One region of the Shewanella sp. SM68 genome, then DNA from elsewhere that is predicted to be linked to it. Evidence: predicted binding sites of a transcription regulator. Region 1 holds the regulator's gene; each other region holds the start of a gene.

Region 1 (8,305 bases):
TTGGACCTGTGGCAATTAGCTTAGGTTTAGCTTGCTTAGTGTTTGATTTAACCAAACCATTCCACTTTTGGCTGATCTTAATTCACTATAACTTCCAGTCAGTTATGGCAATCGGGGTGCTGGCGCTGCTGGCCTATTCTCCCTTGGCCTTTGCATACGCCATTATTGTGCTGCGGAATGACTTACCAAAATGGGGTTTGGGTTTCCTAACACCTATCGCTAAGTTACTTATGCCATTTCGAAAGCTGATTGAAGTATTGTTGTTTGTCCTCGCCATTGGCGTAGGGGCTTACACTGGCTTCTTAATTTCGGCGATGAATGCCTATCCTATGCTCAACACTGCGGTACTGCCTGCGCTGTTTTTAGTGTCAGGTCTATCGGCGGGCGCTGCGGCAAATGCGGTACTGGCGTTGCTGATGTTTAAGACGGACAGCCACGACAAAACCTTAGTGAAGATGCACGGTTTAGAATTGCCTGTGATGGCGATTGAAATCCTGTTCCTGTTCATGTTGTTCTGCGCCTTGTACTTCAAGGGCGGCGCGGCGGCTGCGGCCTTAGCATCGTTAACTTCTGGGCTATGGGCAAGCGTGTTCTGGATAGGCGTTGTCGGTATAGGTTTTGGTATTCCATTGCTGTTTATGCTGCTACCCGCCGCGACTCGCCACACTAAGGGGGCGATGATCATGGTGGCTTGTGCGAGCTTAACGGGCGTACTCGCCTTAAGACACTTTATTGTGTACGCAGGGCAAAGCTATTTAAGCTGAGTGTAATCTGGCTTTACATATTGATAGATAAAGAAAAAGCACTGGCAATGTCAGTGCTTTTTTATTGTTTGAATCTTGAGAAGGTTTGCCAGTACAAGCAGGACGCTTATTGGGGTAATAACTCGATAACCGACTTCACCGTTAGCACTAAGGCGCTGATACTGCACAGGACTAACGTCGCCATTTTTGTCTTCTCTTTATCGACACGGCCCACTAATCGTCCTGCGACTAAGTAACCTAAAATCACTGAGGGGAGCAGCATCAACGACAGCCACAGATGTTTTAATTCTAATAAGCCAGTGATCGCTAAAATGATCAGTGCAATCATGGAGCTAAAAATGAAGAAGGCCGACAGGGCTGCGCGAAACTGCGAGGCATCTTTGCCTGCCAACAAAATCGCCATCGGTGGGCCACCAATCGCGGCGATATTGCCGAAGATCCCTGAAACCACACCTGCACCGAAGAGGGTTTTCTTATTCACTGGCAGGCTGAATTTATACAGGCTGAGGATCACTGCGACAGTCACAATGGCGGCGATGGATAAACCCAGTATGGGCTGAGGCGCAAACAGCAACAGGCTCGCGCCGATAAAACCGCCGGGCACGCGACCTATGAGCGCATATTGCAAGCCATTGAATTCTAAGTGACCGCGTTCACGCACTAAGGTCAGCAGGGCGATGGAGAAACCCATAGCAATAACAGGCGCAGGTACAAGTTGTGGATCGACGATATACAGCAAAGGACTGGCGACAACCGCAAGTCCAAACCCAATCAGACTTTGGGTTAAGGCGCCCAGAAACACGACCAGCGAGGCTAAGGCGAGTGTCTGTGGATCTATCATAGAAAACATAGGATTTCCTATATCCCAAACCAACTCAAGATAGTGAAATTTAAAGTTTGAAGTCGCTTGGGTATAAACAAAAAGGGATCGTTAACGATCCCTATTGATGAGCACTGTGATATGACTTTGAAAGCGACGAGTCGTTATTCCATGTCTTCCCACTCTATTCCCATTTGATCCATTAACAACTTGGCTTCGGCGGGAATACTGTCTGGGTTATCTTTTGACAGATCTTCATCGTTGGGCAATGGCTGGCCAGTGTAGGCGTGCAAAAATGCCTCACACAACAGCTCGCTGTTGGTGGCGTGACGCAAATTATTGACCTGACGACGAGTACGTTCGTCCGTGAGGACCTTAAGCACTTTGAGCGGAATAGACACAGTAATTTTTTTTACTTGTTCATTCTTCTTGCCATGTTCAGCATAGGGGCTGATGTATTCCCCATTCCATTCAGTCATTGACTCACCTGTTATAACGCTAAATTCGGGGCAGATTTTAAACCCTTACAAAGAACAGTCAAATTATTGCTACTATTTCTTTGTGATTGCAAACAGATTTCTTTATGTTCAGACGTCTAAACGTCTTCACGCCTATTGACGATGGCGTTGGGCTTAGGTACATTTAGACGTCCAGACATCTCTATCAGTCTATCGAATTTAGGAGTCCACCCATGGCAGAGCGTCAATTAGCCACACTGGCAGTGCGTCAGGGTATCGAAAGCGATACTCAATATGGCGCAGTTGTGCCACCGATTTATTTGTCGACTAATTACGCCTTCGATGGTCATAAAAATCCCCGCGAATTCGATTACAGTCGTTCAGGCAACCCAACGCGCTGCATTTTAGGCGAAGCATTAGCGCAATTAGAAAAGGGTGCCACTGGCATAGTGACCTGCACTGGCATGGCGGCCATCACCTTAGTGACTACTTTGCTCGGCCCCGATGACTTATTAGTTGTGCCCCATGATTGCTATGGTGGTTCCTACCGTTTATTTACCAACTTGGCGAAGAAAGGCCAGTTTAAGCTGATTGTGGTCGACCAAACCGACAGCCAAGCGTTAGCCGCCGCCATTGCGCAGAATCCTAAGATGGTGTGGCTCGAAACCCCATCGAACCCGTTATTGCGTGTGGTGGATATCGAAGCCATTGCTAAGGCGAGCCATGGTGTCGGCGCGCTGGTGGTGGTCGATAACACTTTTTTATCGCCAATATTGCAACAACCCCTATTGTTAGGCGCGGATATCGTTATCCACTCCACCACTAAATATATCAATGGTCATAGCGATGTGGTCGGCGGCGCTGTGGTCGCCAAAGACGCGCAAATCGGCGAAAGCTTACATTGGTGGTCGAACACTCTAGGCTTAACGGGGTCGGCCTTCGACAGTTATCTGACCCTGCGCGGCCTACGTACCTTAGCTGTGCGTATTCGCGAGCATCAAACCAATGCCCAGCGTATTATTGAGGTATTAACGCAAAGCCCTGTGGTGAGCAAAGTCTATTATCCAGGTCTTGCGGATCACCCAGGTCACGCCATTGCGGCCAAGCAACAACAGGGCTTTGGCGCTATGCTGAGCTTTGAGCTCAAAGGCGGCGAGGCCGAAGTGGTGGCCTTTTTAGGTGCACTCAGCTTATTTAGTGTGGCGGAAAGTTTAGGTGGCATCGAAAGTTTAGTGGCAGTGCCCGCAACTATGACCCACAGAGCCATGGAGCCGCAGGCGCGCTTCGAGGCTGGTATTAAGGACACCCTATTGCGTCTATCGGTGGGTATTGAAGATGCCGCCGATTTAGTTGCAGATATTCAAGCAGGATTAGCCGCCGTTGCGGCTTGTCAGTAGAGGAATAATAGATGGCACGTTGTCACTTACATAAATTTGGTGGCTCCAGTTTAGCGGATGCCGATTGTTATCGCCGAGTCGCCCATATCCTGTTAACCCACGGTCATAGTGATGATCTCGTGGTGGTCTCTGCGGCGGGTAAAAGCACGAATTTCCTGTATAAATTATTAGCGCTGCGTGATGCGGGTCAGCTATGGCAAGAAGAATTACAAGTGCTGATCAGCTACCAACAGGGGTTGATTGAGCAGTTGTTGTCGAATGAACAAGCCCGCGATCTGCGTGAGCGTTTGGCCACTGATAAAGCGCAACTCATCAGCTTGTTGTCCTTAGATGAGCGCAATGAATACCAAATCAACCATGTGGTAAGCTTTGGCGAACGTTGGTCGGCACGTTTAATGGCGGCGCTACTGCGCGAATCTGGCGTGGCGGCAAGCCATGTGGATGCCTGTTCAATTTTAGTGGCCGATGAAGCCGCTGTGCCGCAAATTCGGGTACAAGAATCCCGCGCTAAAGTACAAGCCCTATTAGCCGCCCACCCAAATGAACGGCTGGTGATCACCGGCTTTATCTGCGCTAACGAGCGTGGCGATACCTTGTTACTTGGTCGTAATGGTTCAGATTTTAGCGCCAGCCTGATTGCGAGTCTCGCTGATATCGAGCGCGTGACCATTTGGACCGATGTGGAAGGGGTGTTCAACGCCGATCCTAATAAAATCAACGATGCCAAGTTACTGAAAAGCATGTCACTTGCCGAAGCCGATCGCCTAGCGCGTTTAGGCTCGCCAGTATTGCATTCGCGCACTTTGCAGCCGTTATTCAATACCGAAGTGAGCTTAGCGGTGCGTTCAAGTTATGCGTCCCACACCGACTTTACCTTAATCGCGCCCCACAGTTCGTCGGCGAGCGCGCCTGTGGTGACTAATCTCAATGCTGTTGTCCTGTTCGGCTTTAAACTCACGGGTGAGTTAACCCGTTTATTAGATTTATTGATCGCCGCGGGTTTAACGCCATTGGCCCATTGGACCTCTGCCCATCAAAGGGTTGAACTTGCCTATACCGCTGAGAATCAAAAACAAGTTCAAAGATTACTCGATGCCGAGGCAGAAGCATTAGGGATCAGTGATCAGCAGATCAACACAGATTTTGGTTTAGTCGCATTAGTGAGTGCCGACGCCGAACATTATCGCCGCAGCTTCGCCCGTTTACTGAGCCGTGATGCTAAACCTTTGTTCAGTGGCGATTTAAGTTTAGTGACGTTAGTGCCCCAGTCACAGGTGAATCTGTTAACCCAAAAAGTTCACCGCCGCTGCGCTGGCCCGCGTAAACGCATTGGTGTCCTGCTGCTCGGTGTGGGTAATATCGGTGAGGCTTGGATCGATCTGTTTAAGTCGGTTTCACCATCATTGGACCATGAACTCGAAGCCAGTGTTGAGTTAGTCGGTTTGGTCAGTTCGAGTAAAGCCTTGATTAAATCCACTGGGATTAATCTTGCCGCGTGGCAAACAGAGTTTAATACTGAAGCCACGCCTTGGCAGTATGAACATTTATTCGAGCAATTAGAGCAAGTTAACTGCGATGAGCTGGTGGCCTTAGATATCAGTGCCAGCGCCAGTTTGACGCTGCAATATCCAGAACTGTTCGAGCGTGGCATCCATGTGGTGAGCGCGAATAAACTTGCGGGCTCGGGTCCACTGCCTTTCTATCGAGAGTTAAAGCAGCAACTGGGTAATCGTCGTTTGTTTTGGCGCTATAACGCCAGCTGTGGCGCAGGTTTACCCATCCAACATGCGCTAAATGATCTGCGTAACAGCGGTGATAGCGTTGAAGCGGTAGGCGGGATTTTCTCCGGCACCCTGTGTTGGTTGTTTGAGAAATACGATACTAGCAAGCCATTTTCAGAATTAGTGATTGAAGCCAGAGGCTTAGGCATTACTGAACCCGATCCCCGCGACGATCTCTCCGGCCGCGATATGCAGCGTAAACTGCTTATCTTAGCCCGTGAGATTGGCCTTGAAATCGAGCTCGAAGATATTGAACTGCGCTCACTCGTACCAGCCGCTTTGGCGGATATTCCCTTAGATCAATTTCTCACCCGTATTGTCGAGTTAGATGCCGATCTGCTGCAACAGTATGGTGCGGCGGCGGAGCAAAATAAGGTGCTTAGATATGTGGCATCCTTAGACAACAGCGGCCCAGAGCTTAAGGCCGAAGTGGGCTTGCAGTGGATTGATACCCATCACCCTTACGCCAACTTAACCCCTGGTGATAATGTGTTTGTGATCCGCAGTGTCTTCTACCAAGGTAATCCGCTGATCATCCGTGGACCGGGCGCTGGACGCGAAGTGACCGCGGCGGCGGTGCAGTCGGATCTGACCCAGATCTGTCGCGATCTGCTGCAGGAATAACGCGGTATCAAGCCTCTTAAAGGACTCATTCGAGTCCTTTTTTATTGGCTAGAATAAATCTATCAAATTAACCAAGATTAAATGCGGTTTATGGGTATTTTTGGGCTTGACTTACATCTCAGTTTCTCTAGTATATGGACATATAGACGTCCAAACGTCCATTTGAACTAATTCATACTAGCAAAGAGTAGCGCCAAGGGCGGTTGAGGAAATACACATGGCTTTTCATCACGCACAACATTCACAATCGCTGAACCAGAGCTTGTCTGAGCTTAATGGCGATATTAATGTTTCTTTTGAGTTTTTCCCGCCATCGACCCCCGAAATGGAACAGATCCTGTGGAACTCTATCCGTCGTTTAGAGCCGCTGAATCCTAAGTTTGTGTCTGTGACTTACGGTGCTAACTCAGGTGTTCGCGACCGCACCCATGGCGTGATTGAACGTATCCAACAGGAAACCGACCTCGTTGCCGCGCCGCACTTAACCTTAGTGGATGCCAGCGATGAAGAGTTATTAGAACTGGCCAAACATTACTGGAAATCGGGCATTCGTGACATAGTGGCACTGCGTGGTGATTTACCTGCGGGCAGCCCCAAGCCAACCCGTTTTGCGGTCGATTTAGTGCGTTTACTGCGCTCTGTGGCTGACTTTGATATTTCAGTTGCGGCTTATCCAGAAGTGCATCCCGATGCGAGCAATGCACAGGCGGATTTGATCAACCTTAAGCGCAAGATTGATGCGGGTGCCAGCCGTGCTATTACCCAATTTTTCTTCGATGTGGAATCTTACCTGCGTTTTCGTGATCGCTGCGTTGCCGCCGGTATCGACGTTGAAATTGTGCCGGGCATTTTACCTGTGACTAACTTTACCCAGCTAAAACGTTTCGCGGGCATGACCAATGTGTCGTTACCGAATTGGTTACATAAGCAATTCGACGGTCTAGAAAACGATGCGGGTACACGCCAATTGGTGGGGGCAAACGTGGCCATCGACATGGTGAAAGTGCTGTCCCGCGAAGGCGTGAAGGATTTCCATTTTTACACCTTAAATCGCGCCGAATTGACCTACGCGATTTGCCACACTTTAGGCGTGCGTCCTAAATAAAACTTTATAAAATAAGCTAATAAAAACGCCGCAGAGAATGCGGCGTTTTGTTTTTCTGTGCTTTAAATTTTGAATTGAGCCAATAACGTTGTTAAACGGGCTGCGAGTTGGGCAAGTTCATCGCCAGCGCGTGCAGTTTGTACCGCACTATCTGTCGCATTGGTCGCAATATCATTGATGTTATTAACATTTTTATTAATCTCTGCCGAAACCGCACATTGCTCATTTGCAGCGCTGGCGATCTGGATATTCATCTGGCTAATGGTGGAAACCGCATGGGTAATGGCTTCGAGTGCTTCACCCGCTTGGTGAACTTGGGATACACAGCTTTGGGTGGTGCGGGTGCTGGTTTCCATCGCATTGACTGTGGACTTAGCTTTATGCTGAAGCGCTTCGATCATCTGCTGAATTTCCGTCGTAGATGCTTGAGTGCGGCTCGCCAGAGTGCGTACTTCATCGGCAACGACCGCAAATCCTCGACCTTGTTCTCCCGCCCTTGCGGCTTCAATTGCCGCATTGAGTGCGAGTAAATTAGTTTGGTCGGCAATATTACGGATAACCACAAGCACAGAATCGATTTCAGCGGTATTACGCTCTAATTCATTGATTTCACTCGCTGCTGTGGCTATTTCCTCGGCCAATATGGCGATAGTGGTTACTACTTTTTGTACAACCAATTTGCCTTGTTCGGTTGAATCATTGGCATGATTGGCGGCATCGGCCGCATCGGTAGCGTTATGGGCAACTTCTTGTACTGTTGCGGCCATTTCATTCATTGCGGTGGCAACTTGCTCGGTTTCGAGGTGCTGACGACTCGCCATCTTCTGGGTTTCCCGCGTAATGCTCGACATTTCTTCAGCAGAGGTGGCGAGCAGGCTTGTTGAGTCGGCGACGTGGGAAACTGTGTTGTGAATTTTTTCTACAAAGCGGTTGAATGCCATCGATAATTCAGCAATTTCATCCTTACCTTTTACCGCGATTCGGCGGGTTAAATCGCCTTCACCTTCAGCGATATCATTCATGGCTTGGGTGGTTTCAGCGATAGGGCGAGTAATCCCTTTGGCAATAAACCAAGCAATGGCGGTTCCAATGACCAGAGCTACTAAACCGATAAGGATCAACTTAAGGCGAATATCCGCTATCGCTTGTTCTGAATGGGTTCTATCCATCGCAATATCGAGTACGCCAAACACGTTTCCTGAGTAATCTTTTATGGCGTGGCGATATAGGGCGTAGGTTTTGTTATTTAAGGAAATAGTGCGTATGACTTCATGGCCTTGCATGACGTTATTGAGTTCATCTGTCGCTTGGGTATCAGGCGTGAATGTCGCGCCAAATAACTTATATCCAGAATCA
Region 2 (8,305 bases), on a different contig from region 1:
TAGCAGTGTTGCGAGCGTATTAGCGTCATCGGATGTCAGCGCGCATATTTCTGCAACGGGAATAATTTTCCAAGTGGAGAGGTAAGCTGACTTAGAAATTTCATCGACTTCGCTGTCAGAAATCCAAGCATGCACATCATTTACTACTGCCTTTGTTTTTAACGAATTTGCCAAGTCATGATCAGTTACACACAGGCTTTCATAGTGGATTTCGTAAGGTGTTTCAAAAAAGGCTTCAGGATCGGATTCAAGAAAAGCGGCGATCTCCTCTAATGTACCGTATGTCTTTGCTGTTTCCTCTGGCAGACCTACGTTGGCTGCCCATGCACAAGATTGAAGTTGCTGTAATAAGATGGCGTTATCGGTCATGGGATCAGTGCACTCTAATGGTCTGTGTATATGCTGCTTTTTATCTTGCCATATTTGTCTTAGCACTATTAATCTAACCAAATGTCAGGCATAAAAAAACCGCTGGGTAGCGGTTTTTTATGGGTCTTAAGTGTAAAAATTGAAATGAATTAAGACTATAGACCCGCGTCAGCGCGCAATATTTCGGCTTTATCAGTAGCTTCCCATGGGAATTCGCTGCGACCAAAGTGGCCATAAGCGGCGGTCGCTTGATAAATTGGACGTGCTAAATCTAGCATGGCCGTTAAACCGTATGGGCGCAGTTCAAAGTGTTGACGTACTAACTTGATCAGCACTTCTTCAGATACTTTACCGGTACCGAAGGTCTCGATGCTGATAGAGGTCGGCTCTGCCACACCAATTGCGTAAGACACTTGGATTTCACAGCGATCAGCAAGACCTGCTGCAACTATGTTTTTTGCCACATAACGTGCAGCATATGCCGCGCTACGATCCACTTTTGATGGATCTTTACCAGAGAATGCGCCACCACCATGACGGGCCATGCCGCCGTAGGTGTCAACGATGATCTTACGACCCGTTAAGCCGCAATCGCCTACTGGACCACCGATAACAAAACGGCCAGTTGGGTTGATAAAGAACTTAGTGTCTTTGTTTAACCATTGAGCCGGTAATACAGGCTTGATGATGGTTTCCATCACGCCTTCAATTAAGTCGGCTTGTGAAACGTCATCTCTGTGTTGAGTCGATAACACAACTGCATCGATACCGACAATTTTGCCATCATCATAGGCAAAAGTGACTTGGCTTTTCGCATCTGGGCGTAACCAAGGTAGCGTGCCATTTTTACGCACTTCAGACTGACGTTTCACTAATGCGTGAGCATAGGTGATAGGTGCAGGCATCAGAATGTCAGTTTCGTTGTTGGCATAACCAAACATTAACCCTTGATCGCCAGCACCTTGCTCTGCAGGGTCTGCGCGGTCTACACCTTGATTGATGTCGGGTGATTGCTTACCAATGGCGTTTAATACTGCGCACGAGTCTGCATCAAATCCCATATCTGAATGGGTATAACCAATTTCACGCACCGTTTTACGGGTGATTTCTTCAATATCAACCCAGGCAGAGGTAGTGACTTCGCCACCGACTAATACCATGCCGGTTTTGACATAAGTTTCACACGCTACGCGTGCTTTTGGATCTTGAGCCAGAATTGCATCTAGCACAGCATCAGAAATCTGATCTGCAATCTTATCGGGATGACCTTCTGAGACCGACTCAGAAGTAAACAAGTGCTTTGCCATAGTAGGAAAATCTCGTCGTTAGCATTCAAACGTGTAGAAGCATCTACATCTAGACGGCTATTTTAGTTTAAATCCGATTGCCGATCACCCCCGATAATAAAAAATCCTCTCAGATTGTGACCTGAAAACGACTACGCTCAGTCATAAATAGGTTATTTTTCTTATATTTCATTGTATTAAGTTTGCTATGTTTTTGAGAAATTTATTTCTCCATTACAAGTGATCCTTGCTATGTCCTCTCAAGTAAACGCCAGCAAAGTGACAGGGTTGTTTCTGCGACTTATATACTCAAGCTACCTGAATCCTGCATCTTCAGGTTGTTTGGGTACATATTCGGCCATCTTTTGCTGAGTGAATGGCAATTTTAGTTTGCGTCACACTGGCATGTAGGGGAAAATATGCATCCAAATTGCCCGCTAGACCCCACAAACAAGCAGGAGAGAGCATGTCTTCCCGTAAAGTACTCGCAAACGCAATCCGTGCGTTAAGTATGGATGCAGTTCAAAAAGCAAATTCAGGCCATCCCGGCGCCCCAATGGGTATGGCAGATATTGCTGAAGTGCTGTGGAATGATTTCCTTAAGCACAACCCGAACAATCCGAAATGGGTAGATAGAGATCGTTTTATCCTCTCCAACGGTCACGGTTCAATGCTGATTTACTCTTTACTTCACCTGACTGGTTATGAATTACCAATTGAAGAGCTAAAACAGTTCCGTCAATTGCATTCTAAAACACCGGGTCACCCAGAATACGGTTACACCCCAGGTGTTGAAACCACAACGGGTCCACTCGGTGCGGGCATCAGCAACGCTGTCGGTATGGCGATTGCTGAGAAAACCTTAGCGGCACAGTTTAACCGTGATGGTCACGATATCGTTGATCACTACACTTACTGCTTCCTCGGCGATGGCTGTTTGATGGAAGGTATTTCCCACGAAGCCTGTTCATTAGCCGGTACTTTAGGTTTAGGTAAACTGGTCGCATTTTGGGATGATAACGGTATTTCTATCGATGGCCATGTTGAAGGCTGGTTCACCGATGATACGCCAAAACGTTTTGAAGCTTACGGCTGGCATGTGATTGCCGGTGTTGACGGTCACGATAGCGCGGCAATCCGTGCTGCTATCGAAGCGGCTAAAGCCGTTACCGATAAACCAACAATGATTTGCTGCAAAACCATTATCGGTTTTGGTTCCCCCAACAAATCTGGCAGCCACGATTGTCACGGCGCGCCACTAGGCGATGCAGAAATCGCAGCCGCCCGTGAATTCCTTGGCTGGCCACATGCACCATTTGAAATCCCAAGCGATGTTTATGCCGGTTGGGATGCCAAAGAAGCTGGTGCGGCCCGTGAAGCAGCGTGGAACGAGAAGTTTGCAGCATATCGCGCTGCTCACCCAGAACTGGCTGCTGAATATGAGCGTCGCGTTCTGAAAGGTGAATTACCGGCTGATTTCGAAGAAAAAGCGCAGGCATTCGTGCAAGCATCACAGGACAAAGCCGAAGGCATTGCGAGCCGTAAAGCCTCACAAAATGCTATCGGTGCATTTGGCGCTATGTTGCCTGAACTGTTAGGCGGCTCTGCTGACTTAGCGGGTTCTAACTTGACACTGTGGTCAGGTTCTAAAGGTATTCAAGACGACCCAGCTGGTAACTACATTTACTACGGCGTGCGTGAATTCGGCATGAGCGGCATTATGAACGGTGCTTCGCTGCATGGTGGTTTCATCAACTACGGCGCAACTTTCATGATGTTCATGGAATATGCTCGTAACGCAGTCCGTATGTCGGCGCTGATGGGTATTCAAAACATCTTCGTTTATACCCATGACTCTATCGGTCAAGGTGAAGATGGCCCAACGCATCAACCAGTTGAGCAATTAGCTAACCTGCGTATGACGCCAAATATGGCCGTATGGCGTCCATGTGATGCGGCAGAAACGGCAGTTTCTTGGAAAGCTGCGATTGAGCGCCGTAATGCACCTACGTCACTGATCTTCAGCCGTCAAAACCTGAAAGCGCAAGCGCGTACCGCTGAGCAATTAGCCAACGTGGCTAAAGGTGCTTATGTACTGCAAGACTGTGCGGGTACACCAGAACTGATCCTGATCGCAACTGGTAGCGAAGTACAATTGGCAATGGATGCAGCCGCTGCACTGACTGAGCAAGGCAAACACGTTCGCGTAGTCTCTATGCCATCGACAACTGAGTTCGATAAGCAAGATGCTGCTTATAAAGAATCTGTATTACCACGTGCTGTGACTAAACGTGTGGCTATTGAAGCGGCGCATACCGATTTCTGGTACAAGTACGTCGGGTTTGAAGGCACAGTTGTAGGCATGACCACATTTGGTGAGTCTGCACCGGGTAACGTGCTATTGAATCACTTCGGTTTCACCGTTGAAAATGTGCTGAATGCTGCAAAATCATTGGGCTAATGGCTCAAGGGATTAGATTCAATACAAAAGGTTAAACTTTTTAAGTGTTAATCTGTATAATGCGGCCTGCAATCGTTTGCAGGCCGTTTTTGTATTAAGAGGAAATTGAGACCTCAATGATCCGAGTCGCTATCAATGGTTATGGCCGTATCGGCCGCTCTATTCTCCGAGCTTTATATGAGTCTGGAAAACGGCAGCAAATGCAGATTGTCGCGATTAATGAATTAGCTAAACCTGAAGCCATTATTCATCTGACCCAGTACGACACAACCCACGGTCGGTTTGCGCATAAAGTGAAGCTTGTTGATGATCATATGCTGATTGGCGACGATGCGATAAAAATTCTCCACGAGCCCGATCCGGCAAAACTCCCTTGGCACGAGATGGACATAGACATTGTCTATGAGGCCACAGGCGTATTAGTTGATCGTCAAAGCTGCGAAGCCCATATTCATGCTGGCGCTAAACAAGTGCTGATAAGCCATCCATCCTCAGCGGATGTCGATGGCACGATTGTCTATGGTGTGAATCACGATTTACTCCGCGCCGAACACACAGTGGTTTCCAACGCTTCTTGCACCACAAACTGTATCGTGCCTGTGATCGATGTGCTCGATCGCCACTTTGGCGTTAAAAGCGGTGCCATTACCACTATCCATTCGGCGATGAACGATCAGCAAGTGATTGATGCTTATCATGATGATTTGCGTCGTACCCGCGCCGCTGGCCAATCGATTATCCCTGTCGACACTAAGCTTGCCCGCGGTATTGAGCGGATCTTGCCGCACATGAAAAATAAGTTTGAAGCGATTTCGGTGCGCGTGCCCACCATCAACGTGACCGCCATCGATTTGTCCGTGACCTTAGAAAAAACCGTCGATATTGCCACAGTCAATCAGGTGCTTGAATCAGCCGCCAATGGGCGATTTAACGGCATCTTAGGCTATACTGATGAGCCCTTAGTCTCATGTGATTTCAACCATGATCCGCGCTCCAGTATTGTCGATGGTACCCAGACCCGCGTGAGCGCCGGTCAGTTGGTGAAGTTACTCCTGTGGTGCGATAACGAGTGGGGTTTTGCCAATCGTATGTTAGATACGAGTTTGGCGATGATTGCGGCCAAGCGAGGCTGATAAAAGTAGATTATTCACTTGTGGGTCACTGAATTTATGTCAATTCGACGGGATGTCGAGCGCCGAGCGGCAGTCAATTCATACCGGCTATGTGTGAAACAGTTTGTTTTTTGATTATAAAAGGAAGCGTTACCATGGCAATTATCAATATGTCAGATCTGGATCTACAAGGTAAGCGCGTGCTTATCCGCGAAGATCTCAATGTCCCTGTCAGCAACGGCGTCGTCACCAGTGACGCACGTCTGCGCGCCTCTCTACCGACTATCGAGTTGGCCCTTGAAAAAGGTGCGGCTGTGATGGTGATGTCGCATTTAGGTCGTCCGACCGAAGGCGAATACAATCCCGAATATTCTATGCAACCTGTGGTCGATTATTTGGCAAAAGCCCTGTCTTGTCCTGTGCGTTTAGCGACCGACTATTTAGATGGCGTTGACGTTGCCGTGGGTGAAGTGGTTGTGTTCGAAAACGTGCGTTTCAACGTGGGTGAAGGTAAGAACAACGAAGCCTTATCGAAAAAAATGGCGGCGCTGTGTGATGTCTATGTGATGGACGCCTTCGGTACAGCACATCGTGCCCAAGCATCGACCCATGGCGTGGGCATGTTTGCCCCAATCGCCTGTGCCGGTCCATTACTGGCACAAGAATTAGATGCCTTAGGCAAGGCATTAGATAATCCTGCGCGTCCTATGGTGGCGATTGTCGGTGGCTCTAAAGTGTCGACTAAGCTAACCGTGCTAGAAAGTCTTTCAGGCATAGTCGATCAGTTAGTGGTTGGCGGCGGTATTGCCAATACTTTCATTGCGGCGGCGGGCTACAATGTCGGTAAATCGCTGTATGAGGCGGATTTGATCGACGAAGCTAAGCGTTTAGTGGCTAATGCTAAGAGCCGTGGCGCCGATATTCCTGTGCCGACCGATGTGGTCGTTGCGGGCGAGTTTAGTCCAACAGCAGCGGCAACGTTAAAATCGGTTAGCGAAGTCGCTGATGGCGAAATGATTTTCGATATTGGTCCAGATAGCGCTGAAGCACTGGCTAAAATCATCGAATCTGCAGGCACTATCGTATGGAACGGCCCTGTGGGCGTGTTCGAATTCGACCAATTTGGTGAAGGTACTAAGCGTATCGCCCAAGCGATTGCTGATTCAAAAGCGTTCTCTATCGCAGGCGGTGGTGACACTTTGGCTGCGGTTGATAAGTACGGCATTGCCGATAAAGTGTCTTACATTTCGACTGGCGGCGGTGCTTTCCTCGAGTTCCTCGAAGGTAAAGAATTACCGGCTGTGGCTATGTTAGAAAAGCGCGGCGCTTAATATTAAGTTTTAAAAAACGCGGCGCATAAGACGCCGCGATAAGCTCTGATAACATCAAAGCTTTGATAAAAGTAAAAAATTATAAAAAAACCGCCCGTATTCATCTAAGGTACTTAATTTAAGTTGTTTATTTAAGGTACAGAGTTGAATGCGGGTATAAAAATCCATCCAAACGATAGCGACCTCGGTGATAGATATCACCCTATTATTGGAGTTAAAAAATGGCGTTAATTTCCCTACGACAACTACTTGATCACGCAGCAGAACATGGATACGGTGTGCCTGCGTTTAACGTTAACAACTTAGAGCAGATGCGTGCCATCATGCAGGCCGCTGAAGCAACAGACAGCCCTGTGATAGTGCAAGCTTCTGCTGGCGCACGTAAATACGCTCGCCCACAGTTCTTAAAATATTTGATGGCAGCAGCTCTTGAGCAGTATCCAGATATTCCGGTGTGTATTCACCAAGACCACGGTACCGATCCTGATATTTGTCAGCGTTCTATCCAATTAGGCATGTCATCAGTCATGATGGACGGCTCTTTGATGGCTGACGGCAAAACGCCTGCATCGTACGAGTACAACGTTGATGTTACCCGTCGTACAGTGGCATTTGCCCATGCGTGTGGTGTGTCAGTTGAAGGTGAAATCGGCTGTTTAGGCAGCTTAGAAACTGGCCAAGCTGGCGAAGAAGATGGTGTTGGTGCATCAGGTATTTTAAGTCACGATCAAATGCTGACTAGCCCTGAAGAAGCGGCGCGTTTCGTTGCCGATACCCATGTTGATGCACTCGCGATTGCTATCGGTACTAGCCATGGTGCATATAAGTTCAGTCGTAAACCGACAGGCGATGTACTGCGTATCGACCGCATCAAAGAAATTCATGCGCGTATTCCTAACACTCACTTAGTGATGCACGGGTCATCTTCTGTGCCACAAGAGTGGCTAAAGATCATCAATCAATATGGTGGTCAGATCCCAGAAACCTACGGCGTACCATTAGAAGAAATCGTAGAAGGTATCAAACATGGTGTACGTAAAGTCAACATTGATACCGACTTACGTTTAGCATCAACGGGTGCCGTTCGTAAATTCTTAGCTGAACACCCAAGTGAATTTGATCCACGTAAATTCCTGAAAGCATCAATGGAAGCCATGGCCGATATCTGTACGGTTCGCTATGAAGCTTTCGGCTGTGCAGGTCAAGCATCTAAGATTAAGCCATTGTCTTTACAAGCAATGTATAAAGCGTATCAGTCTGGCGCGTTAGATCCTAAGATCAATATGTAAGCGTTATCGCTGAGATAAAAACCCGCTAAAGCGGGTTTTTTTATACTTAAAATAGCTGCAATTTTCATTTTTTAATCGTAAATGTTAATATCGCGCAGATTTTCAGGGGAAAATACTAACCCTTATTAATATGTGCTTATTCAGCATCGCTGGGACGAACAGATATTTATAGGGATTGGATTTAACGGAACAGGAACGGATAAACATGAAGAAAGTACTGACCGCAGCACTATTAATGACTGCACCTTTTATGGCGACAGCTGGGGCCGATTTTGTAAAAGGCGATGAGACATTCGCAGGTGAAGCTGAGCTTGGTGCAACCTTAACCACAGGTAACACTGAAACCTCATCATTCAAAGGGCGCTTAAATCTTAAGCATGAGCTTGGCGATTGGGAGAATCAGTACTTACTCGAAGGTTTATATAAAGAGGATACAGGTTCTGTTACCGCGAAACGC
Region 3 (8,305 bases), on a different contig from region 1:
TTTTTATGTTGTGGATGGGGCGATACCTGAACACACACGCCAAACACATCGCCAATTCGCGCCTCGGTTAATACTTCGGTTGGCGTCCCCATAGCGCTGACTTCCCCGTTATGGATCAACAACAAACTGTCGCACAGGGCACTGGCTAAATTAAGATCATGAATAGAGGCAATCACGCTGATGCCAAGACTACGCACCAATTCGAGGATTTGAATTTGATAGCGCACATCGAGGTGGTTCGTTGGCTCATCGAGGATTAAAAGCTGCGGCTGCTGCACTATGGCGCGGGCAATTAAGGCGCGTTGCTTTTCACCGCCGGATAAGTGTTCATATTGTTGGTGCATCTTATGGCTCAAGCCGACTTTCTCTAAAGCCTTAGCAATACGCTCAGTATCACAGCTCGAATTGGTATCGAACATACCCTTGTGGGGCGTTAAGCCCATGCTGACCAATTGCTCTGTGGTGAGGTCAAAATAGTGCGGTGTATCCTGCTGTACTACGGCGACGCGACAGGCAAACGCCTTGGGCGACAAGCGCTCAATATCTTGATCAAAAAGGGTAATTTTGCCCTGAGTCGGGCGAACAAACCGATACAAACAGCGCAGCAAGCTAGACTTGCCCGCACCGTTAGGGCCAATCAGCCCCAGCATCTGCCCCGTTGGCAGCGTAAAGTTAATATTGGAAAGTATGGTTTTGCCATCGATACACCAGCTCAACTGGCTCACATTAAGTGCGACTGATGGGCTCAATGACGGGTTAGTGTCACTGTCATTCACGGGGCTGTTAGTTTGGATTGCAGAAAGTTTCACCTAAGCGGCGCTCCTATCGAGTCCAAACCTGTATAAAAAAAGGTTGTACACATTGTCATCTGCTCCCTCGAGTCACCCGCTCGAGAACTAAGGCTGCACGCAGCGATAACAGAAATAGGCAGGTCTCCTGACTTGTAGAAAAGAAGGAGCTAGGCTCTAGAATCTAGAATCTAGAATCTAGGTGCTTCTTTAAACTACTCACAGTTGCGGGCACAGTTCGGGCTGACTGACGAGCAGCTCCCCGATTCCCTATTATGTTTGGGTTGATATGCTCTTTGTTAACAACGCCACTATTAATTAAAACAGCGGAGCGATTCGAACAAAGAGAGTCTATTCCCAACACCTATTTCTGCGACGTTATCACTCATTGCGCATGTAATACGCTATCTCGTTCAAACGTCAGGGAAAAGCATTATCCTACATCTATCCCATTAGGCAATGCTGTTTAAATCAGAATATTTTCATGTCAGCTTATTCTCGCCAAACGATCACGCCTAAACCATAACTCCTAGGTCGTGAAATAAGGCCTCAACACCTGCGCCCACTCGGCCAATCTAAACGCCAATAGCAGGCACCCTGTTCATCTTGCAGCACATTAATGCTCACCACGGCCGCCACGGGTAAATCGAGTTGACTATAAAACCCCACCGCCCGTTCAACCCCTAAGGCACGCGCCATTAAGTGACGGATCACCCCGCCGTGGGTCACGACCCACACTTGAGTGGCAGGCATATTATCAGCGGTTTCATTAATGGCACTGTTTTCATTACCCATTTTATGTGAGTCAAGGGTCAATCGTTCAAACTCGGCGGCGAGTATCTGGTCAATCGTCCCATTCACCCGCGACTCAAAACTTGCCATAGTTTCACCATTAGGCGGCGGAGTTTGCCAAGGGTCTTGCCAATACGCCGCTAAGCGTTCGCCCTCTTGTTGATACAGTTCATCGAGCCGACAACCGTCCCAATCACCAAAATCAATTTCCTGTAAACCCGACAAACACTGCGCCTGCAATGGCCTTGACTCAGATATCTGTGCCGCCGTCGAATGCAGCTCGGCGGCAAAAGCGTGGGCAAAATCGGCGCAGCGGCGTGAAGTCGAGCTATAAATCGCGCTACACACGCTGGCCTGTGACTCAACTGCAGCCGACATTTGTTGCCAACCCTTTTTGCTTAAAGGCACATCCACACGACCCCGCAAGATAGCGCCGCCTTCACACTCACCGTGGCGTAACAATAACAATCGAACTTGTTTCATATATGCCTTTTTAGTTAGGGACTAGATGCTAGGAACTCAAGCCGAGGGCCTAAATTCTAGATTCTAGATTCTCGCTCCTAATGCCTTTGACTTTCATCTTGCCCTGACAATCATAAGTCGCGTATTATGGACGTCTATACGTTTAAATGTCCAAAACAAATTTTTAAGAACAAGTATTCAAAAAATGTCGGCTGACGACAATAAAATGCACTTAGCATAACAATGGCCGATTTTTGGACTTAACTTAGCTGTATTTAAGGTAACTATTTATGACGATACCCTCTACCAAAGCCGGCCAGATATTGGCAGACATACGCAAACAGCTTGCAGAGCGCATTCTGATCTTAGACGGTGCCATGGGCACTATGATCCAAGGTTACAAGCTGGAAGAAGAGGACTATCGCGGCGAACGCTTTAAAGATTGGCACACTGACGTCAAAGGCAACAACGATTTATTGGTCTTGTCACAGCCTCACATCATCAAACAAATTCACACCGACTACTTAAACGCCGGTGCCGACATCATTGAAACCAACACCTTTAACGCCACCACCATCGCCATGGCCGACTACGACATGCAGTCGCTGTCCGCCGAAATTAACTTAGTCGGCGCGCGCCTCGCCCGTGAAGCCTGTGATGAAGCCTTTGCTGCCACAGGCATTCCGCGCTATGTCGCCGGTGTGTTAGGCCCCACTAACCGTACGTGTTCGATTAGCCCTGATGTGAACGACCCAGGCTACCGCAACGTCAGCTTCGATGAGTTAGTGACTGCTTACAAAGAATCCACTAAGGCGCTGATTGAAGGCGGCGCGGATATCATTATGGTCGAGACCATATTCGATACCTTAAACGCCAAGGCTGCGCTGTTTGCGATTGAATCCGTATTCGATGACTTATTCGGTCAGCATTCTAAAGACAGATTGCCGATCATGATTTCGGGCACCATTACCGATGCCTCTGGCCGCACACTGACTGGCCAAACGACCGAAGCCTTTTACAATTCCCTTCGCCATATCAAGCCCTTATCTATCGGTCTTAACTGTGCACTTGGGCCAAAAGAATTACGCCCCTATGTGGAAGAATTATCCCGCATCAGTGAGTGTTATGTGTCGGCGCATCCGAATGCGGGCCTGCCGAACGAGTTTGGCGGTTACGATGAAACCCCAGAAGACATGGCGAACGTGATCGAAGATTGGGCGCGCGAAGGCATGCTTAATATTATCGGGGGTTGTTGTGGTAGTACGCCTGAACATATCCGCGTGATCCGCGAAGCGGTGAGCCGTCACGATCCACGTATTTTGCCGGACATTCCGGTCGCTTGCCGCTTGGCAGGTTTGGAACCACTGACTATCGACGCCCAATCCCTGTTCGTTAACGTGGGTGAGCGCACCAACGTTACAGGCTCGGCCAAGTTTTTAAAGTTGATCAAAGAAGGCAAGTTTGAGCAAGCGCTCGATGTCGCCCGCGAGCAGGTCGAAAGCGGCGCGCAAATCATCGACATCAACATGGACGAAGGCATGCTCGATGGCGCCGAGATCATGCACAAGTTTTTAAACTTGATAGCCTCTGAGCCCGACATCAGCCGCGTACCTATTATGATCGACTCCTCTAAGTGGGAAGTCATCGAAGCTGGCCTCAAATGTATTCAAGGCAAGGGCATAGTTAACTCTATTTCCCTCAAAGAAGGCGAAGCCAAGTTTATTGAGCAAGCCACCTTAGTGAAACGCTACGGTGCGGCGGCCATTATCATGGCGTTCGACGAGCAAGGTCAGGCCGACACTAAGGCGCGTAAAATCGAAATCTGTACCCGCGCCTATCGGGTGTTGGTCGATAAGGTCGGCTTTCCGCCCGAAGACATCATCTTCGACCCGAATATTTTCGCCATCGCCACAGGTATCGATGAACACGACAACTATGCCGTCGATTTTATTGATGCCATTAAAGCGATTAAAACCACCCTGCCCCACGCAATGATTTCGGGCGGCGTATCGAACGTGTCGTTCTCATTCCGCGGTAACAACCCAGTGCGCGAAGCGATTCACGCGGTATTCCTGTACCACGCCATCAAAGTCGGCATGGATATGGGCATTGTCAATGCGGGCCAGTTAGCCATTTACGACGATATCGATCCTGAGCTTAAAGTGCGGGTCGAAAACGTGGTGCTTAACTTGCCCTGCCCAGTGGAAGGCTCGAGCAATACCGAGCAGTTACTTGAAATCGCAGAGAAATTCCGCGGTGATGGCGCGCAGGTCGGTAAGAAAGAAGATTTAGAATGGCGCAGCTGGCCAGTGAGTCAACGCTTATCCCATGCGCTCGTCAAAGGCATTACCGAATTTATCGATGAAGATACCGAAGCCGCTCGCCAAGAAGCGAAACGTCCACTGGATGTGATTGAAGGCGCCTTGATGGACGGCATGAACGTGGTCGGCGACTTGTTCGGCTCGGGCAAGATGTTCCTGCCGCAGGTGGTGAAATCGGCGCGGGTAATGAAAAAAGCCGTGGCTTACTTAAACCCTTATATCGAGCTAGAAAAGGTCGAAGGCCAATCTAACGGCAAGATTTTGATGGTGACGGTAAAAGGCGACGTGCACGATATCGGCAAGAATATCGTCGGCGTGGTGCTCGCCTGTAACGGTTTTGAGGTATTCGATTTAGGTGTGATGGTGTCGGTGGAGCGAATTCTCGACGCCGTGAAAGAACACAATATCGATATCATCGGCATGTCGGGCCTCATCACGCCGAGTCTGGACGAGATGGTGCATAACGTGAAAACCTTCCACCGCGAAGGCTTAACCATTCCGGCGATTATCGGCGGCGCCACTTGCTCTAAAATCCACACAGCGGTGAAGATTGCGCCCCATTATCCCCATGGCGCTATTTATATCGCCGATGCGTCCCGCGCCGTGCCTATGGTGAGTAAACTCATCAACAACGAGACACGCCAAGCGACCATAGACGAAACCTATGCTGAATACGACGACATGCGTACTAAGCGTCTATCCCAAGCCAAGCGCAAAGAGATAGTGTCACTCGAAGCGGCCCGTGAAAACCGCTGCCAACACGATTGGGCCAACTACACCCCGTTCACGCCAAACGTGCTCGGTCGCCAAATATTTGATAATTATCCATTAGAAGACTTAGTCGAGCGTATCGACTGGACACCGTTTTTCCGCTCGTGGGAATTGCACGGCCACTACCCCGAAATCCTCACCGATAAAGTGGTCGGTGAAGAAGCACAGAAGCTATTCGCCGATGGTCAGGCCATGCTCAAGCAAATCATCGAAGAAAAGTGGCTCACGGCGAAAGCAGTTATCGGCTTATTCCCAGCCAATACCGTCAATTACGACGACATTGAGCTGTACACCGATGAGTCGCGTACCACAGTCGAAATGACCACACATCACCTGCGGATGCAGCTTGAACGTGTCGGCAACGACAACTTCTGCCTATCCGATTTTGTTGCACCAAAAGACTCAGGCGTCGCCGATTACATGGGCGGCTTTGCGGTGACCACAGGCCACGGCATAGACGAACATGTGGCACGTTTTGAAGCCAACCACGACGACTACAACGCCATCATGCTCAAATGCTTAGCCGACCGTTTGGCCGAAGCCTTTGCCGAGCGGATGCACGAACGGGTACGTAAAGAGTTTTGGGGTTATGCGGCCGACGAGCAGTTAAGCAACGAAGCCTTAATCCGTGAGAAATACAAAGGTATACGCCCCGCACCCGGTTACCCAGCTTGCCCTGATCACACAGAAAAAGGCTTGTTATGGGACTTGCTCAAGCCCGATGAGACCATCGACTTGAACATCACCGAAAGCTACGCCATGTTCCCCACAGCGGCAGTATCGGGCTGGTATTTCGCCCACCCGAAATCGCGCTACTTTGGCGTGAGTAATATAGGCCGCGATCAAGTGGAAGATTATGCGAAGCGTAAAGGGATGACTATTGCCGAAACGGAGAAGTGGCTGGCGCCAGTGTTGGATTATGATCCTGAGTAGGGAGTGATCCTGAGTAATCATTGGTACTCATTAGTACCCAAGTTTCACTTGGGAGATTAGACAAATGCGCGATTAAGGGGCTGAGTCGTAGCCCCTTATTTTTAGTTTTAATGTCTAACTTTAAAATCAAAATAAAAAATCAAAATAAAAAATCAAAGTCGTGGAATTCCATTCCACACCAGGGCAAGAAGGGGATCAACAGCAATCCCCCTCTTGCATCTCCCCTTGCCGCCCCTAGCGAAGTTACATGCATTAGTTACCTGTCTCATACTCCAATAAAAATCGCCTAACGGCTCAGATGGCACATCCATGTGCCCCCGAGCCTGCGCCATCATCCATGATGTCGCCACGGCATTTTTATCTGCGTATTTCGACAACTTCGCCGGGGGATCGGTGAACTTCTGTGGCATTAGAGTTAACTTTTCGCATTGAAAGAGTTATGCCAACTCCACACGCCTTATTGTCCTCAACTTACCAATTTATATAGTAGACTCAAGCTTATTATTGATACTTCTATAAACTAAATATAAGTGTATCAACTCAACCAAAGCTAAATTAACTATTACGACGGTGAAATATTGAAAATGACCCATAGCCCATAAGTTAAATAAAAAGAAAACTTCTATAAGTCGAAATTTAGACCATTTAAAGTAATTTGACGGATAATCTTTACCTATAAGCATAGGTAACAGTTTCAAATTAAAAGTGACTGCAATAGCAATATACACACAGAGCATGCTAAGTAACGAAAATAATAACTTGAAGCTAAAAATATTCATCTGCATAAAAATCGATTCAGACTTAAATTCAACTATAAAATCAACTGCAAGGCCGATAACAAGTGTCAAAGCAAGCACTATGCTCATACCAAAAAAACTAATTTTTTTCATAAAAACTCTTATAAAATATCAAAGTCGTGGAATCCCATTCCACACCAGAGCAAGAAATCGTTAAAAATAATCATCATTGTCAAGCTACTACTGCGAGTCTTTTCTTTCCCTAATTATCGACTCCATTGCATCCATAAACCTCTTCGCATCATCAAGACTTCGAGTTCTCAAGGCGTGCTTTGTGATACGATCTTCAGTATCAACTAATGAGACTACATACCACTGCTTAAACTTGCGCTGCCAATCAAGTAACTTCACACCTTTAATTGTTCTAAAGTAAATACGCTCATTGTTTAATTTCGTTTCAGCCTGACTTTTCCCAACTATTGCTGTGTCAGCAATTATTGCAGCAGAACTCGATGAGTTAGTAACAAAGCCGTAATTCCAAAAAACATATTTATCCGTTATTCCAAATTCATCAGGTTTCCATTCTGAGTGTTGCGTCATAGTTAATTCCTCAACAACATTCAACGCCTCACTGTAACTCATTAGTGTAGGCTGATAAGAAATTGCATTAGAACCACATGCTGTAACGAATAACAGAAAAATCGGAAAAAAAATCCCTCTTATAACCGTAAATAGTAATCTATTCATTCCACACACCATGCTTAATAAGTAATCACAAATGGTGTCAGAGTAAAACTTAAAAATACTCATCTACCAGTAGTTACAAACTTCGTAGTCATTCTTAAATCAAGGTCATGAGACTCCCTCCCCCACACACGACCAAAAGGTTAAAAACGCCTGTTCCTCTTTTGGAAATCCTTCGGCGTCCTTAGTGAAGTTACCAGCATTAGTTGGTGGCTTCGTGCTTATTTGAAAATAGCTAACGCTTTCGATAAAGTGTCCCTTCACCCGAAAACTATGCCTGTATAATTTCTTCTCATTATTTTTAATAATGGGGTCTTTATTTTTCTTAGCAGAAACCTTACTAGGTTATTTCTTTTTACTTAGCATTTTTTTAGCTTTAGCAACGAAATCATCTTCCTGAGTAATGCGCTTAACTAGTTCAGTTACAGCAGATTCAGAGTATTGATGCCGGTTTGCAAGCTTGGCATGGTAATGATATTCATTGTTAGATTGCTGCCAAGCAAGTCTCTGTATACACGCTTGAATACAATGGTTGTTAAGCTCTGGTCTTCCGGTAAATTTATTTCTTCCTGGGATACATTTCTCTAACTTCAACTGGTCACGATCGGTTTCTAATTTGGTATTTACCAATTGTTGTAGTTTTGTCTGCGAATACGGATGCGACTTATCTAAATCTATCGTCTTTTCTATAACCTTTAGCTTTTGACGTAATTCATTAAGATCACTTGCAGTACCCGAGGCCTTGGTCAATACCACT

What was found. Region 1 encodes MetJ, which represses methionine synthesis genes. Its sites were predicted from a motif close to TAGACGTCTAGACGTCTA; they were not measured.
Region 2: metK (methionine adenosyltransferase) is a predicted target of MetJ. The motif match lies at 1,719-1,736, and genes of this name have one in related genera.
Region 3: metH (methionine synthase) is a predicted target of MetJ. The motif match lies at 2,191-2,208, and genes of this name have one in related genera.

Annotation. Positions count from the first base shown of each region.
Region 1 is NZ_JAKKRU010000005.1:137,071-145,375, forward strand. It holds gene nrfD (NrfD/PsrC family molybdoenzyme membrane anchor subunit) at 1-764, shown strand, start outside; gene L5M40_RS10405 (sulfite exporter TauE/SafE family protein) at 871-1,614, opposite strand; gene metJ (met regulon transcriptional regulator MetJ) at 1,749-2,063, opposite strand; gene metB (cystathionine gamma-synthase) at 2,276-3,439, shown strand; gene L5M40_RS10420 (bifunctional aspartate kinase/homoserine dehydrogenase II) at 3,451-5,844, shown strand; gene metF (methylenetetrahydrofolate reductase) at 6,062-6,949, shown strand; gene L5M40_RS10430 (methyl-accepting chemotaxis protein) at 7,012-8,305, opposite strand, start outside.
Region 2 is NZ_JAKKRU010000004.1:231,406-239,710, reverse strand. It holds gene L5M40_RS08985 (hypothetical protein) at 1-369, opposite strand, end outside; gene metK (methionine adenosyltransferase) at 525-1,676, opposite strand; gene tkt (transketolase) at 2,122-4,116, shown strand; gene epd (erythrose-4-phosphate dehydrogenase) at 4,233-5,249, shown strand; gene L5M40_RS08965 (phosphoglycerate kinase) at 5,384-6,559, shown strand; gene fba (class II fructose-bisphosphate aldolase) at 6,781-7,848, shown strand; gene L5M40_RS08955 (YdiY family protein) at 8,054-8,305, shown strand, end outside.
Region 3 is NZ_JAKKRU010000002.1:176,665-184,969, forward strand. It holds gene L5M40_RS03925 (ABC transporter ATP-binding protein) at 1-809, opposite strand, end outside; cobalamin riboswitch at 909-1,116, opposite strand; gene L5M40_RS03930 (histidine phosphatase family protein) at 1,338-2,063, opposite strand; gene metH (methionine synthase) at 2,333-6,067, shown strand; gene L5M40_RS03940 (hypothetical protein) at 6,547-6,957, opposite strand; gene L5M40_RS03945 (hypothetical protein) at 7,045-7,551, opposite strand; gene L5M40_RS03950 (DUF3644 domain-containing protein) at 7,894-8,305, opposite strand, start outside.